Regions from separate parts of the Streptococcus pneumoniae genome, predicted to be linked through region 4. Evidence: predicted binding sites of a transcription regulator. Region 4 holds the regulator's gene; each other region holds the start of a gene.
What was found. The regulator Rex, encoded in region 4, represses fermentation and respiration genes when NADH is low (regulators of the CRP and FNR family bind a similar motif). The targets are predictions, from matches to a motif close to TTGTGAANTANTTCACAA.

Region 1 (4,217 bases), 900 kb from region 4:
AGGGCAATCTCATCTTTTTTCTCAAACAATTCATCCAAGGTTAATTTTGGAACAGAAGAGCGAAGAGCATCTTCGATATAAGATTTAATCTGAGATTCTGGACGTATGAGTTTATAGTAAGCATCTGTCACGCTCTGCTCGTTGACACGGTACTGAGTCGCTACATTCATCATAACGAACACATTGTCCTTGGTCTTAGTCTCAACCACAATATCACTTTGCAACAAGCGCAACTGAATCCGTGCTGCAATCGAGTCAATCCCAAAAGGCAAGCGAATATGAATACCGCTATTAGCAACCTTTTGGTATTTCCCAAAGCGTTCAATAATCGCCACCGACTGCTGACGAACCACATAAACTGTACTCAGTGTGACTATCACCAATAGGAGCACACAAACAATCAGAAAAATCATGAAAAATATTGCCATAATGGAACCTCCACAAGTATTTTTCTAGTATTATAGCACATTTAAAGAAGGCTGTGCCGTTTTTACTGCGATTTTTCCTGAAATGTCAATAATTAGAGGTGAATTGTCCTATTGTCGTCCAATCTCTTGCTAAAATAACTCTTTATAAAAGGCAATCGTTTCTTCTAAGGTTGGCATAAATGGATTTCCTGGTGCGCAGGCATCAATCAAGGCATTCTTAGAAAGGTATTCAAAGTCGAAATCTTTTTCTTCAATACCAAGTTCAGTCAGTTTCTTAGGAATACCTACTGTCTCAGAAAGCTTCTCAATCTCAGCAATCGCATAATCGGCACATTCTTGATCTGATTTACCTTCTACATGAAGTCCCAAGGCTTTGGCAACATTGCGGAAAGCTTCTGGTACACGTTTAGCATTTTCACGTTCTATAACTGGTAGCAACATGGCACAGCAAACACCATGTGGCAAATTATATACTGCACCGAGTTGGTGAGCCATTGAGTGAACATAGCCAAGACCAGCATTATTAAAGCTCATACCACCAAGGAAGATGGCATTGACCATACCTTCACGCGCTTCAATATCATGTCCGTTTGCTACAGCACGAGGAAGATATTCCTTGATAAGCTCAATAGCACCAATAGACAGTTTCTTGGTTACATCATAAGCACCAGGTGTTACCAAAGCTTCAACAGCGTGAGTCAGAGCATCCATACCAGTAGCAGCAGTCAAGGCTTGAGGTTTTGAAATCATCAATTCAGGGTCATTAACAGAAATCAAGGCAAGGCTATTCTTGTCAACCATTACCATCTTAACCTTGCGTTCTTCATCAGTAATCACATAGTTAATGGTAATTTCTGCAGAAGTTCCTGCCGTTGTATTGATAGCCACAACTGGCAAGCCTTTTTTAGCAGACTTATGAAGCCCTTCATAATCCTGTGGTTTTCCACCATTTATAGCCATGATAGAAATACAACTAGCTGCATCCTGTGGAGAACCCCCGCCAAGACTGATGATAAAGTCACAGCCATGTTCTTGCAAAGCAGCTACCCCATCTGTGACATTTTTACAAGTAGGGTTTGGCTCTACATCGCTAAAGATGACATATTCGATTCCTTCTGTATCCAGTGGTTTTAAAACCTTAGGCAAAATATCACTGCCTTCGATGTACTTATCTGTAACCAAAAGTGCCTTTTTATAGCCAAGTTCCTTGATATAAGGACCCACTTCATTTACAACACCTTTACCAATAAGGTTGACTGCCGGAACATAAAATGTAGCCATATAATTTTCCTCCTGCGCCTCCGCGCTATCTATTTAACATCATTATATTACTTTTTGTATTCGTTTTCAATTATTTGTGAATTGTTTAACAAATCTTTTTAAAAGGATAGGAGGGACGTAAGTTCACCTCCTATATAAACAAGTTTTATTTATGTAGTGGTCCCAACAACTGACATGCACGATAGTCTGCTGATTCTAGATCTTCTGTTCCAAATAAGGACCAATTTTTAGGTCTAAAGATATCTTCCTCAGGTACATTATGCATATTGACAGGAATTCTCAACATAGAAGCCAAGGTAATCAAGTCTGCTCCAATGTGTCCATATGTTATGGCTCCATGATTAGCTCCCCAATTATTCATGACGTCATAGACAGACTTGAAAGCACCTTTTCCTGTCAAACGTGGAGCAAACCAAGTAGTTGGCCATCCTGGATCTGTACGATTATCTAAAGTATGGTGAACATCTTCAGGAAGTTCAAGTGTGTAACCTTCTGCAATTTGTAGCACTGGACCAACCCCTTTTAGAAGATTGAGACGTACCATTGTTACTGGCATATCCCCCTTCGTCAAGAAACGAGTTGAGAATCCTCCTCCACGGAAGTATTCGCGGTTTGCTGGTGGGAAGTCTGTATTTTCAAGCATAGCCTGCACTTCACTTTCTTCCAACTCCCAGAATGGTTTCATAACAGGTTTGCCATCTCGAGTAGCTTGACCTGTACCATCCAATGTACAAGAACCAGAATTGATTAGATGTAAGAAGCCAGCTGCAGCACGACCCTCTAAAGTATGTCCCGTTACACGTTTAACAGCCTCTGGGCTCCAATAAGTACGCACATCAGCAAAGATTTGTGGAGTATTTGTTAATAGATAATTAAAGAGCATAGACACACCATTTAGTGAATCATTCTCTGTCGCAAATACAAATGGTTTTCGAATACCATTCCAGTCAAACTGAGTATTGAGGAAAGTTTCCATAAAGTCCCCATTTGGGAAATGGTCTGTCCACTGACGTTGACCTTGGAAACCAGCTACTAAAGCATGGTGACCAACTGCTTCTTCCTCAAAACCAAGTTCAGCAAGTCTTGGGTTACCAACCATTAAGTCACGTCCAATCATGAACATCTTAATAACAAATTCCCATTGTCTATCTTTTTCTTCACGGCTTAAAACAAGGTCTTCACGGTTATGGTCGAATCCTTCTTTTACGTTTTCTTTCACCCATTTGAGCGCACGTTCGAACTCTTCAGGGTCGTAAATACCACGGTCCATACGGCGTGTGAACTCCGTCATATCTACCGATTCATTTCGCATTCCTAAGTATTCTTGGAAGAAATCTGAATTTACAATAGAACCGCCAATCCCCATCGAAACACTACCCATTGATAGATAAGCAGTGTCTCTCATCAAGCCAGTTGCAAGAGCTGCACGCGCATAACGTAAAAGTTTTTCTTTGACATCTTCTGGAATAGCTGTATCACTAGCTTCCTGGACGTCTCTACCATAAATCCCAAAGGCTGGAATCCCTTTTTGAGCATGTGAAGCTAGTACAGCTGCAAGATAGACAGCTCCTGGGCGTTCTGTCCCATTAAATCCCCAAATAGCATGAGGAATATCTGGAGACATATCCATAGTTTCACTACCATAACACCAGCATGGTGTAACTGTAATTGTTGCGCAAACATTTGACTTTTTAAACAACTCATGGGAAGTCGCAGCCTCTGGAACACGACCAATGGTAGATGGAGAAATCACGCATTCCACAGGTTCCCCATCTGGATATTTCAATGTGCTTGAAATCAAATCTGCCACACTTTTAGCCATGTTCATTGTTTGCACTTCAAGTGATTCGCGTACACCTTGACGACGACCATCAATAGTCGGACGAATACCAATACGTGGATGTTGAATCATACTATTTTCCTCTTATTTTTCTGTTTCTTTCATACTACCATCTCCATTATATTTACGGTAGCCTGGGTGACGACCTGTAACCTTATAATTTTCTCGCATTGAGAATAGACGTTCTAAAGTCGGACGAGCAATTTCTTGCTCCTCAATGCCCTTTGTAGAAAGTAACATTCTTCCGTGGAAGGTTGTCTTTGCGACTAATTCTAAAGTTTCCATACGGTAGTATGCTGTAATTACATCGCTTCCGACAGTCAGAGCTCCATGATTTTCTAATAGCATGACATCATGATCGGGCAGATAAGGTGTAATTGCTTCTGGCACTTCCATTGTAGACGGAACTCCAAATGGCGTTATAGGAATTGCCCCTACCACAATCGCGCTCTCAATTAGTGAATAAGTATCTAAAGGAATGTGTGCAAGAGCAAATCCTGTTGCAATCGGTGGATGCGCGTGAACAACTGAACGGACATCCTCACGTTCTTCGTAGCACCGAATGTGCATTTTAATTTCACTAGAAGGACAGTAATCACCTTCTGCTTCTAAAATCTCTCCTTTAAGATTTAACTTCACCAGCTTTTCTGGTGTAATAAAACTTTTGC
Region 2 (4,217 bases), 830 kb from region 4:
TGCAAGAGCCACTAAAACAGCTGGATTATTAAAGCTGACCAATCCTGGAACTGCTGAAGAGTTTGCTGCAATCGTTGCTTGAGCTTTGTCAGCCCCTTCTCCTACAACAGTATAGTTGCCTGGATCAATCGTGAATTTCAAAAGTCCAGCATTCTTAATCCCTACATAGGCAAGGAAGACACCGATACCAGCTGAAATAGCTGAGCGAAGAGCATTGGGAATCGATTCAATGATCATTTTACGAACATTTGTCAAGGTAATAATCAATGAAATAATCCCACAGATGAAGACCATAGCTAGGGCTTCTTGCCAAGAATAACCAAGCCCGAATACAACTGTAAAGGTAAAGAAGGCATTGAGTCCCATACCTGGCGCTTGGGCATAAGGTAAGTTAGCATAAAAAGCCATCATCAAGGTACCCGCTACTGCACCAATAATCGTCGCTAGGAAGACGCCCTGAGCAGGCATTCCTGTTTGTGAAAGTATTTGTGGGTTTACAAAGAGAATATAGCTCATTGCAAAGAAAGTTGTTAAACCAGCGAGAACCTCTGTACGAACGTCTGTACCGTTCTCTTTTAGTTTAAATAATTTGTCCATCATCAATCTCCTTTTAATTTTTACGAACAATAATATAATTATATCATTTATCATTCACTTTTTCAATGTCTTTGTTTGATTTGTTTAAGAAATTAATCCAATTTCATTTTTTGTTTGGAATCTGCTTTTCTGCCTGCTTTCTGTTATAATAGAAGACATCTTATCTGAAAACACACTAGAAAGGTCCATATGACGAAAAAAATTATTGCAGTTGACCTGGATGGAACCCTGCTCAACTCAGACAGTCAAATTTCTGACTTTACCAAAAGAACCATCAAAAAAGTTGCTGAAAAAGGCCATCAGGTTATTATTACGACAGGTCGCCCTTACCGTATGTCAAAAGATTTTTACCGTGAACTGGGCTTAGACACTCCTATGATTAACTTCAACGGATCCCTTACTCATTTACCAGACCAAGTTTGGGATTTTGAAAAGTGTTTGACTGTAGACAAAAAATATCTGCTAGATATGGTTCAACGTTCAGAGGACATTCAAGCCGATTTTATCGCTGGAGAATATCGTAAAAAATTCTACATTACAAATCCCAATGAAGAAATTGCCAATCCCAAACTATTTGGTGTAGAAGCTTTCCAGCCTGAAGATCAATTCCAGCCTGAATTGGTGACCAAGGACCCTAACTGTATCCTCTTGCAGACCAGAGCCAGTGACAAATATGCCTTGGCAAAAGACATGAACGCCTTCTACCAGCATCAACTTTCTATCAATACCTGGGGAGGTCCGCTCAATATCCTTGAATGTACCCCAAAAGGTGTCAACAAGGCCTTTGCTTTGGACTACTTGCTCAAGATAATGAATCGTGACAAAAAAGATTTGATTGCCTTTGGAGATGAACACAATGATACCGAAATGCTCGCTTTTGCTGGGAAGGGTTATGCCATGAAAAATGCCAATCCAGAGCTACTCCCTCATGCAGATGAGCAAATTTCCCTTACCAACGACCAAGATGGGGTTGCCAAAACCCTACAAGACTTATTCTTATAACCTATACTGATACTCAATGAGAATCAAAGAGCAAACTAGGAAGCTAACCGTAGGTTGCTCAAAGCACTGCTTTGAGGTTGTAGATGAAGCTGACGTGGTTTGAAGAGATTTTCGAAGAGTATGACCAGCTTGCAAGCTGGTCTTTGTGCTCTTTTCACAGTCTCATCAACCAGTTAATCGATTGTTCTACTTTTTGTCTCCAAAACCTTGGAAAAGGCTTTCTTTTGTGATATACTTCACATATAAATACAAGAGAGCTCGTCACACTCGACTCTGTTGACAAAAAATCAATCCAGTCCCGTTGTCCCTGTTCTCGGTCAATATCAAGGAGGATAGCTATGAAAGCTGTTGTTGTAAATACAGAAAGCACTGGTGTTGCTATTGAAGAAAAAGTACTCCGTCCACTTGAAACTGGGGAAGCACTTGTAGAAGTTGAATACTGTGGCGTTTGCCACACCGACCTCCACGTTGCTCATGGTGACTTTGGTCAAGTCCCAGGACGTGTTCTTGGGCACGAAGGTATCGGTATCGTTAAAGAGATTGCTCCAGATGTGAAAAGCCTTAAAGTCGGTGACCGCGTCAGCGTTGCTTGGTTCTTTGAAGGATGTGGCACTTGCGAATACTGTACAACTGGTCGCGAAACCCTTTGCCGTACAGTGAAAAATGCTGGCTACTCAGTAGACGGTGGTATGGCTGAACAATGTATCGTAACTGCTGACTATGCTGTCAAAGTTCCTGACGGACTTGATCCAGCCCAAGCTTCTTCTATCACATGTGCTGGAGTAACAACCTATAAAGCTATCAAAGAAGCAAAAGTTGAACCAGGCCAATGGGTTGTTCTTTACGGTGCTGGTGGACTTGGTAACCTCGCTGTTCAATACGCTAAAAAAGTATTCAATGCTCATGTTATCGCAGTCGATATCAACAATGACAAACTTGCCCTTGCAAAAGAAGTAGGCGCTGACATTGTGATTAACGGCCTCGAAGTTGAAGATGTAGCTGGACTCATTAAAGAAAAAACTGATGGAGGAGCTCATTCAGCTGTCGTAACTGCTGTGTCTAAAGTTGCCTTCAACCAGGCTGTTGATTCCATTCGTGCTGGTGGTCGCGTCGTCGCTGTTGGTCTTCCTTCTGAAATGATGGAACTCAGCATCGTTAAAACAGTCCTCGATGGAATCCAAGTCATCGGTTCTCTTGTCGGAACTCGTAAAGACTTAGAAGAAGCCTTCCAATTTGGTGCAGAAGGTCTGGTAGTCCCAGTTGTTCAAAAACGTCCAGTAGAAGATGCTGTTGCCATTTTCGACGAAATGGAAAAAGGCCAAATCCAAGGACGTATGGTACTCGACTTCACCCACTAATCTAATAGAAACCTATTTTAAAAGTTGGAAGCTTCTTCCAACTTTTTTATATTAAATTTTAAATAAGAATTCAAGATTACTCCTCAAAAACTCAACATATCAACATACAAAAATAAATTTTTTTAATTTTTTATGATAAATAGTTGCTTTTTTTATGAAAACGGTTTATACTTAAACAGTCTTAAAGTTTTCTTAAATGAAAACTAAAACAAAAAAGGAGGAATGACAATAATGAGTATCGGAATCATTATTGCGAGCCACGGCGAATTTGCTGCGGGTATTCATCAGTCAGGATCTATGATCTTTGGTGAACAAGAAAAGGTTCAAGTTGTGACCTTTATGCCAAATGAAGGTCCTGATGATCTATACGCTAAGTTTAATAACGCTGTTGCTGCATTTGACGCAGAAGATGAGGTTCTAGTTTTGGCTGACCTTTGGAGTGGTTCTCCATTTAACCAAGCTAGTCGCGTGATGGGAGAAAATCCTGAGCGTAAGTTTGCCATCATCACAGGACTTAACTTACCGATGTTGATTCAAGCCTACACAGAGCGCCTCATGGACGCTGCTGCAGGTGTAGAAAAAGTCGCTGCTAATATCATTAAAGAAGCCAAAGATGGCATCAAAGCTCTTCCAGAAGAGCTAAATCCAGTTGAAGAAGTTGCAAGCGCTGCAGCTGCTCCAGGTGCCCAAACTGCTATCCCAGAAGGAACTGTTATCGGAGACGGTAAATTGAAAATCAATCTTGCCCGTCTTGACACACGTCTACTTCACGGTCAGGTTGCAACTGCTTGGACTCCAGATTCAAAAGCAAATCGTATCATCGTTGCTTCAGATAATGTGGCTAAAGACGACCTTCGTAAAGAATTGATTAAACAAGCAGCTCCAGGTAATGTCAAGGCTAACGTGGTTCCAATTCAAAAACTGATTGAGATTTCAAAAGACCCACGTTTTGGAGAAACACATGCCCTTATCTTGTTTGAAACACCTCAAGATGCCCTTCGTGCCATCGAAGGCGGCGTGCCAATCAAGACTCTTAACGTTGGTTCTATGGCTCACTCAACAGGTAAAACATTGGTCAATACCGTTTTGTCTATGGACAAAGAAGACGTTGCTACATTTGAAAAAATGCGTGACTTGGGTGTTGAATTTGATGTCCGTAAAGTACCAAATGATTCTAAAAAAGATTTGTTTGACTTGATTAACAAAGCCAATGTCAAATAAGCCATTATTTATGAAAGGATTTTAAACATGTCTATTATT
Region 3 (4,217 bases), 760 kb from region 4:
ACATCCGCAAAGATTTGGTAAACAACCTTATTGCGACGAAGGTCCAGTTGTTCGATGATACGATCAAGGAAACCAAGCTCTACCATGGCATGGTCAGTAACGATCATGACACGTTCAACGTCACGACATTTTTGAAGGTATTGAATTGAATCACGTTCAAAGTATGTTTTTGAAGGAAGTTTCATCCATTGCATGTTATTTCTCCGTCTTCCGACTTTTTTGATATTCAAGAGGTTAATGGCACTAACGTTATCCCCAACTGAGTTGCGTCCGTAAGAACCACATCCAAGTGTCAATGATGGCAAGAAGGCATTGTAAACGTCCCCGATACCACCAAAAGTAGAAGGTGAGTTACAGATAACACGAATAGCTTTAACAGCTTTACCAAATTCTTTAGTCAATTCTTCGTCAGCTGTGTGGATAGCTGCTGAGTGTCCAAGACCGTTAAATTCAACCATTTGACGAGCCTTAGTAATACCATCTTCACGGCTTTCAGATTTCAAAACTGCAATAACTGGTGACAATTTTTCACGAGTCAATGGCTCATTTTCGCCAACTTCTTTACATTCTGCAGCAAGAATGTTTGTTCCTTCTGGAACTGTAAATCCTGCTTGTTCTGCAATCCAAGTTGCTGGTTTACCAACGATGTCAGCGTTCAATTTTGCACCAGCACAGTTTTTGCTGTTTGCTTTGACGCCGAAGCAGAACTCTTCAAGAAGAGCTTTTTCTTTTTTGTTTACAAAGTAAGTGTGGTAAGATTTGAACTCTGCTACAAATTCATCGTAAATTTCTTTATCAATGATAACTGCTTGTTCAGATGCACAGACCATACCGTTATCAAATGATTTAGACATGACGATATCGTGTGCTGCTTGACGAATGTTTGCTGATTTTTCAACATAAGCTGGAACGTTTCCGGCACCTACCCCAAGAGCTGGTTTACCACATGAGTATGCGGCTTTAACCATGGCATTACCACCTGTTGCAAGGATTGTTGCAATACCTTCGTGGTTCATAAGGGCACTAGTTGCTTCCATAGATGGTTGAGTGATCCACTGTACACAGTTTTCAGGAGCACCAGCTGCGATAGCTGCATCGCGGACGATACGAGCTGCATGAGCAGATGATTCTTGTGCTGATGGATGGAAGGCAAAGACGATTGGGTTACGTGTCTTCAATGAAATCAATGATTTGAAGATTGCTGTTGATGTTGGGTTTGTTGTTGGAGTAATACCACAAACAACACCAACTGGTTCAGCAATAAGAGTCAATCCTGTTACATCGTCTTCTTCGATAACGCCAACTGTCTTAGTGTGGCGCATGTTGTTTACTACGTGTTCACAAGCAAACAAGTTCTTAGTTGCTTTGTCTTCAAATACACCACGTCCTGTTTCTTCAAAGGCATGTAAAGCCAATTCTCCGTGGGCATCCAAAGCTGCTACTGATGCTTTGGCAACGATGTAGTCAACTTGTTCTTGATCCAATTTACGCATTTCTTCAAGGGCAACTAGAGCTTTTTGAACCAACTCATCTACGTGTTTTTCAGCAACGAGTTTCTTTTCCTCTGGTGTCACAGTTTTTTTATCAGCCATATTTTCCTCCATAGCTTTCAAGGAACGATATCCTTTGTTAATTTTTTCACAAGTTTATTATAACGCATTATTTCAACTTTGTAAACAGTTTCATAAACATTTCACAAAGAATTTTTAAACTCTTGTGAAACTTTTCTCATTTTCTTTTCTTATCAAGTTTTATCTTTGAAGTTTGTGAAATTTATTTCAAATATTTTTTATTTCACAAACTTGCTTGGAAGAGGGATTTGGAAAGAAAGGGATTCACAGGTAAGCGCTTACCTTGTGATTCTAATAATACCTCCTTTGATAAGGAGGCTTTATTTTTGTTGAAAAACGCCTTGTTTAAAAGTTCCTTCATAAACGACTTCTTGTTCTGTTGTTAGTTTCCCTTTTCCTTCAGCCTGACCATTTACAAAATCACCTTCGTAGGTCCAGCCTTCTTTAGATTGAAAGGTACCTTTTCCGTTGAAGGCTCCATTGTTGAAGCCACCTGTATATTGGTCTCCATTTTGGAAGGTAATGGTACCTTGGCCATTCATTTTACCACGGACAAGACTGCCATCATAAACAATCGTTCCATTATCGAGTTTTAAGACACCTTTTCCTGGAATATTTAGAAAAAAGACGAGTACAGCACAGAAAACAATGGTAACTACTGCCAAAAGCTCTAAACGTGGACGAGTCAGATAGACACGATACTTTTCGTAAAAATTCGTAAGATTTTCCACCTTAACTCTCCTTTTCTAAACGTTCTAACCAAGCTTGACAGCCCTCTTGAACACGTCGATAGGTTTCTTCAAAATCTCCTGTATACCAAGGGTCTGGAACACTTTCAGATGAAAATGAGTAAATCTTATCTTGACAGTCTACTGGACACATCTGACGTAAGTCAGAAATATTTGAAGCGTCCATTCCGATAATATAATCAAAGGCTTCAAAATCTTCCTTACTAATCTGAAGCGATGTCTTGTTCTTGTCATAAGGAATCTCATACTCTTGAAAAATTCCCTGAGTCCCCTTATGAATCGGATTGCCATGTTCCCAAGAGGAAGTTGCTCGACTTTGGATTTCGTAGTTATCTGTCATTGATTTCATAACAAACTCGGCCATAGGGCTACGGCAAATATTTCCCAGACAGACAAAGACTAATTTTTTCATCCCATTTCCTTTCTTTTATAGAAAACGGGAGTTCGTGATCCCGTCTTATTTTTCAATTGCGCCTTCTAGTGAAGCTGTTTCTTTCAGCGGTAATACTGTCTTGATAGCAGCTAGTTCAAAAGTCAAGTAAACTCCATCTACGTCAAGAACTATTGTTCCCTTCTCCGTATCTACTTCATCGACTGTTCCATAAAGTCCACCGATTGTAATCACTTCATAGCCTTTTTGTAGTTTATTTAAGCTTTCCATACGCTTTTGAGCTTGTTTCTTTTGAGAACGTTGCATAAAGAACATCAAGGCCATCATACCTACAAGCATGATTAAAAAAGTAATATTTGGATTCATTGTTTTCTCCTTTGTCTTTTACATAGGACTACTATATCAAATTTCAGCTACTTTTACAAGATTGTACCTTACTTTTCTGGTAAGAAAAACCAGAGCTTACGCCCTGATTTTTAGGATTATTTCAAATTTCGAACAACTTTTACAAGATTTTCGACAGTAAAGCCATATTCTGCCAATACTTTTGGTGCTGGGGCAGAGGCTCCGAAGGTATCAATACCTAGAACGGCACCATCGAGACCAACATATTTGTACCAGTTTTGACTTGCACCCATTTCGACTGCAACACGACGGCGGACTGCATTTGGAAGAATTTCTTCCTTGTAAGCTGCATCTTGTTTATCAAAGACATCTGTAGATGGCATGCTGACTACGCGGATTTTTTCGCCTTGACTAGCCAATTCTTTAGCAGCTGAGACAGCAAGATTAACCTCTGAACCTGTCGCAATCAAGATGGTATCAAAGTCGGCTGCATTTTCATATACAACATAAGCACCTTTAGCAACCTTGTCGAAGTCTGTTCCATCTTCAACAGTCAAGTTTTGACGTGTCAAGACAAGGGCAGTTGGTGTTTTCTCACTTGTCACTGCAAGGTACCAAGCTGCTTGCGTTTCACGCGCATCTGCTGGACGGAAAACATTTAGATTTGGCATAGCACGAAGACCTGCTAAATGCTCAACTGGTTCGTGAGTCGGACCATCTTCCCCAACTGCGATTGAATCATGGGTAAAGACATAAGTCACAGGAAGTCCTTGTAAGGCTGACAAGCGGACAGCTGCCTTCACATAGTCAGAGAAGACGAAGAAAGTTCCACCGTATACACGAAGTCCACCATGAAGGGCCATCCCGTTCAAGATTGTTCCCATTGCAAATTCACGAACACCAAACTGAATGTTACGATTCAAGCGATTGGTATCGTCTTGAAGTCCATCCGTCTTGATATAAGTCATGTTTGAGTGAGCAAGGTCAGCTGATCCACCTAGGAAGGTTGGTAATTTAGCTGCCACAACATTCAAGGCATCTTGACTTGAATTACGAGTTGCTTGAGAAAAACCATTTTCTAAAGCTGGGAAGTCTGCTGGAGTCACTTCGACTGGATCACGTCCGTCGATGATGGCTTCTACTTCTGCAGCCAGTTCTGGA
Region 4 (4,217 bases):
AGAAAGGCTGGCCAAGGAAGGAGTTGAAGCGCTTAGTAACCAAGAGTTGCTAGCTATTTTACTCAGGACAGGAACACGTCAAGCTAGCGTTTTTGAAATTGCCCAAAAAGTCTTGAACAATCTTTCAAGCCTAACGGATTTGAAAAAAATGACCCTGCAGGAATTGCAGAGTTTGTCTGGTATTGGGCGTGTTAAGGCCATAGAATTACAAGCTATGATTGAACTGGGGCATCGTATTCACAAACACGAGACTCTTGAAATGGAAAGTATTCTCAGCAGTCAAAAGTTGGCCAAGAAGATGCAGCAGGAATTAGGGGATAAAAAACAAGAGCACCTGGTGGCACTCTATCTCAATACTCAAAATCAAATCATCCATCAGCAGACCATTTTTATCGGTTCTGTAACTCGTAGTATCGCTGAACCGCGAGAGATTCTTCACTATGCAATCAAGCATATGGCGACTTCTCTTATCTTGGTCCACAATCATCCTTCAGGAGCGGTAGCGCCTAGCCAAAATGATGATCATGTCACTAAACTTGTTAAAGAAGCCTGCGAACTGATGGGGATTGTTCTCTTGGACCATTTGATTGTCTCTCATTCTAATTACTTTAGTTATCGTGAAAAGACAGATTTAATCTAAAGTTCATTAACGACATAGTCAAAGAGTTTTTTATCTTTGGGACGATTTTCAAAAAGAAGTTCTGGATGCCATTGGACACCGAGAAAGGCGACATCATCCGTACTCATGACAGCCTCAATGATACCATCTTTAGGATCATGAGCCACAACTTTTAAATTTGGTGCTAAGTCCTTGATGCTCTGGTGGTGGAAGGAGTTGATATGAGAGATTTCTCCATAGATTTCTTGGAGAACGGTATCTGGTTCTGTCACCAAGCGTTGAGTTGTGTACTCAACAGAAGAATCCTGCCAATGGTCTTCGATATCTTGGTACAAAGTTCCACCCATGGCAACGTTAAAGAGTTGGGTACCACGGCAGACAGAGAAAATGGGCTTTTTCTGTTTAATAGCTTCCTTGATGAGGGCCAGTTCGAAGATATCTCTTTGAAGGTGATAGTCATCGCTATCAATGGTTTTGGGTTCGCCATAGAATTTTGGATCGACATTTTGCCCACCTGTCAAGATGAGCTTGTCAATCAAACTGATATAGTGGCAGGCCATTTCTTGATCACCAATCGGTAGGATGATGGGAATCCCTCCAGCATCTTTAACGCCTTCAACAAAGCCTTTTGCTGCGTAGCTCATCATGATGTCATCATCTGGATGAGTTTTTTCGTTTCCTGTAATCCCAATAACTGGTTTTTTCATAAAATGATTTTCGCTTTCTAATCCTCTTTTCGCATGAAGTAGAGGAGGGTTTGGAGTTCACTTGTCAAATCGACATACTGAACGACCACGTCTTTTGGTAAATGCAGATGGACTGGTGAAAAACTGAGAATTCCTTTCACACCAGCATCAACCAAGAGATTAGCAACCTCTTGTGACTTGACGCTGGGAACAGTTAGGATAGCAGTCTTCACATCAGCATCCTTGATTTTATCCTTGATCTGAGAAATTCCGTAAATGGGAATCCCGTCAGGAGTTTGGGTACCGACTTCAGGATGGTCATCTAGGTCAAAGGCCATGATAATCTTCATCTTGTTACGTTCGTGGAAGCGGTAGTGGAGAAGGGCATGGCCCATATTTCCAATACCAACCAGCATGACATTGGTAATAGAGTTGTCATTGAGCAAATCGGCAAAAAATGTCATTAGTTTTTTGACATCATATCCAAAACCACGACGACCAAGTTCACCAAAATAGGAAAAATCACGACGTACGGTCGCTGAATCAATACCGATAGCCTCTGCAATTTGCTTAGAGTTGGCACGTTCAATCTTTTCTGCATGAAATCTCTTAAAAATTCGATAGTAGAGAGAGAGTCTTTTTGCTGTAGCTTTTGGAATAGCAAACTGTTTATCTTTCACAAAATCACAACCTTTCTATTCTTCTATTTTATAGAAACATTGTGAAAAAATCAACAAAAATAAGAAAAAACTAAGAAAAATCTTAGTTTTGATGTAAAAAATCTGCATGAGATAGAAAACGGTAGAGGTCTCCGACCAGACCCTGATAAACTTTTTGGCCCCTAAAAGTCAGAGAAGTCACATAAAGTGTATCTGGTAAGGTTACACATCCTGACAAAGTCAACATGAGAGCCTCATGATCCTCATACTTGAGAGTACGCTCTACATGATAGCAGTCCTTATAGGTCAGTTCAAACATTTTGGCTCTATCTTTCCGATTTTGTAAAGACACCACGTTCTACCAAGCTATCCATGAGGAAGTAGAATTTTTCCTGATGAATATGGTGGTCTTCTGATTTGAAAATATCAACTAGACGAAGGCCAAACTTATCAGTGATATTGATTTTAGCCCCTGTAACTTCCTTGTTAATGATGATTTTGAGTTGGAAGCCTTCACCGCTGTTTGGCACTTTTTCCAAAAGGCGAGTCAGTTCATAGTTACCAACCTTAGTTTCAAAAAAGGTGTTATCTTTGAGGGTGAATTTTTTAACAGAAGGGCTAAGAGTGTAATCGTAACGACAATTTTTTAACTGAATGATTTTTTCAAATGCCATATGGCTAACCTCCGATAATTTCTTTTAAGGTTTTTGCGAGGGTTTGTAGGTCTTCAACGGTATTTTGTGGCGACAAACTGATGCGAAGGGATTCCTTCAAGCGTTCTGAATTTGCGCCATACATGGCTTCAAGAACATGGCTGGATTGGACAACGCCTGCAGTACAGGCTGAGCCAGTAGAGATTGAAATTCCAGCTAAATCTAGCCGAAGGAGTAAGAGGTCATTTTTCTGACCAGGAAATCCAATATTGAGAACATAAGGGAGATGATGTTTTCCTCTATTCAAGTAATACTGAATGCCCTCCAGCTCTGCCAGAAAGGCAGTTTCTAGATTTTGTACATGTTGAAAATGTTCTTCTTGTTTTTCTAGGTCTTCTTTTAGGGCTGCAACCATGCCTACGATAGCAGGCAGATTTTCAGTTCCTGCACGTTTTTTCTGTTCCTGGTCTCCGCCATGTAGATAGGAATCAAAGTCCATGCTAGATGCGTAGAGAAAACCGATTCCCTTAGGACCATGGAATTTGTGGGCAGAAGCAGTGAGAAAATCAATGCCCAATTCTTCTGAATGAATTGGGATTTTACCAATAGCCTGAACTGCATCAACATGATAGGCAGCAGGGTGTTGCTTGAGTATTTGGCCAATTTCAGCGATGGGCAGTAGGTTTCCTGTCTCATTATTGGTAAACATGGTAGAAACCAAAATCGTATCGTCACGTAAAGCCTTTTGAATTTGCTGGGCTGTGATTTCTTGATTTTCTGGCTGGATAATGGTTGCTTCAAACCCAAAGTGTTGAACCAAGTAATCAATTGTTTCAAGGACAGCATGGTGCTCGATGGCAGTTGTGATGATATGTTTTCCTTGTTCTTGGTGACGAAGACAGTAGCCAATGATGGTAGTATTATTGCCTTCAGTCCCACCAGAAGTGAAAAAGATATGTTGAGGTTTTGTCCTTAGTAACTGGGCTAGTTCCTGACGGGCTTCTCGCAAGAGTTTGCCAGCTTGACGACCATGACCATGAATACTAGAAGGATTTCCGTGGGTTTCTTGCATAACCTTGGTCATAGCTGAAATAGCAACTGCTGACATAGGAGTCGTTGCAGCATTGTCCAAATAAATCAAAGAATCACCTTATTTCTTTTTATTGTAGGCAAAGAGTGGGCTGACTGGTTTTCTTTCGTGAATACGTACGATAGCATCACCAATTAACTCACTAGCAGTGATATAGCATACATTTTTAGGAGTTTTTTCTTTTGTTGCTACTGAATCAGTCACAAGAATTTCTTTAATATTAGTATTGTCAAGAAGCTCAGCAGCTCCCTCGACGAAGAGACCGTGGCTAGAAACAGCATAAATTTCTGTAGCTCCTTCACGTTCAACGATTTTAGAAGCTTCAGAGAAGGTACGTCCTGTATTTAAAATATCATCAATCAAGATAGCTTTCTTACCTTCAACATCACCAATAATATAACCTTCGTTACGAGTTGCATCGTCTTGAGGGTAGTCGATAATGGCGATAGGAGCATCAAGATATTCAGCCAGGCTACGCGCACGTTTGACACCTGAATTTTTAGGGCTAAC

Region 1: a site for Rex is predicted at 1,784-1,801, ahead of AT689_RS03095 (iron-containing alcohol dehydrogenase). Genes of this name have one in related genera too.
Region 2: a site for Rex is predicted at 1,824-1,841, ahead of adhP (alcohol dehydrogenase AdhP). Genes of this name have one in related genera too.
Region 3: a site for Rex is predicted at 1,627-1,644, ahead of adhE (bifunctional acetaldehyde-CoA/alcohol dehydrogenase). Genes of this name have one in related genera too.

What each region holds. Positions count from the first base shown of each region.
Region 1 is NZ_LN831051.1:584,447-588,663, reverse strand. It holds gene AT689_RS03100 (SPFH domain-containing protein) at 1-413, opposite strand, end outside; gene AT689_RS03095 (iron-containing alcohol dehydrogenase) at 558-1,709, opposite strand; gene AT689_RS03090 (L-fucose isomerase) at 1,855-3,621, opposite strand; gene AT689_RS03085 (class II aldolase/adducin family protein) at 3,634-4,217, opposite strand, start outside.
Region 2 is NZ_LN831051.1:204,466-208,682, forward strand. It holds gene AT689_RS01015 (NCS2 family permease) at 1-597, opposite strand, end outside; gene AT689_RS01020 (Cof-type HAD-IIB family hydrolase) at 787-1,599, shown strand; gene adhP (alcohol dehydrogenase AdhP) at 1,938-2,957, shown strand; gene AT689_RS01030 (PTS sugar transporter subunit IIB) at 3,189-4,178, shown strand; gene AT689_RS01035 (PTS mannose/fructose/sorbose transporter subunit IIC) at 4,206-4,217, shown strand, end outside.
Region 3 is NZ_LN831051.1:719,764-723,980, reverse strand. It holds gene adhE (bifunctional acetaldehyde-CoA/alcohol dehydrogenase) at 1-1,592, opposite strand, end outside; gene AT689_RS03815 (MORN repeat-containing protein) at 1,892-2,302, opposite strand; gene AT689_RS03810 (low molecular weight protein-tyrosine-phosphatase) at 2,304-2,732, opposite strand; gene yajC (preprotein translocase subunit YajC) at 2,778-3,077, opposite strand; gene tkt (transketolase) at 3,194-4,217, opposite strand, start outside.
Region 4 is NZ_LN831051.1:1,481,387-1,485,603, forward strand. It holds gene radC (RadC family protein) at 1-640, shown strand, start outside; gene AT689_RS07945 (gamma-glutamyl-gamma-aminobutyrate hydrolase family protein) at 637-1,326, opposite strand; gene AT689_RS07950 (redox-sensing transcriptional repressor Rex) at 1,344-1,985, opposite strand; gene AT689_RS07955 (DUF4649 family protein) at 2,068-2,283, opposite strand; gene AT689_RS07960 (DUF1831 domain-containing protein) at 2,291-2,638, opposite strand; gene AT689_RS07965 (cysteine desulfurase family protein) at 2,643-3,758, opposite strand; gene AT689_RS07970 (ribose-phosphate diphosphokinase) at 3,768-4,217, opposite strand, start outside.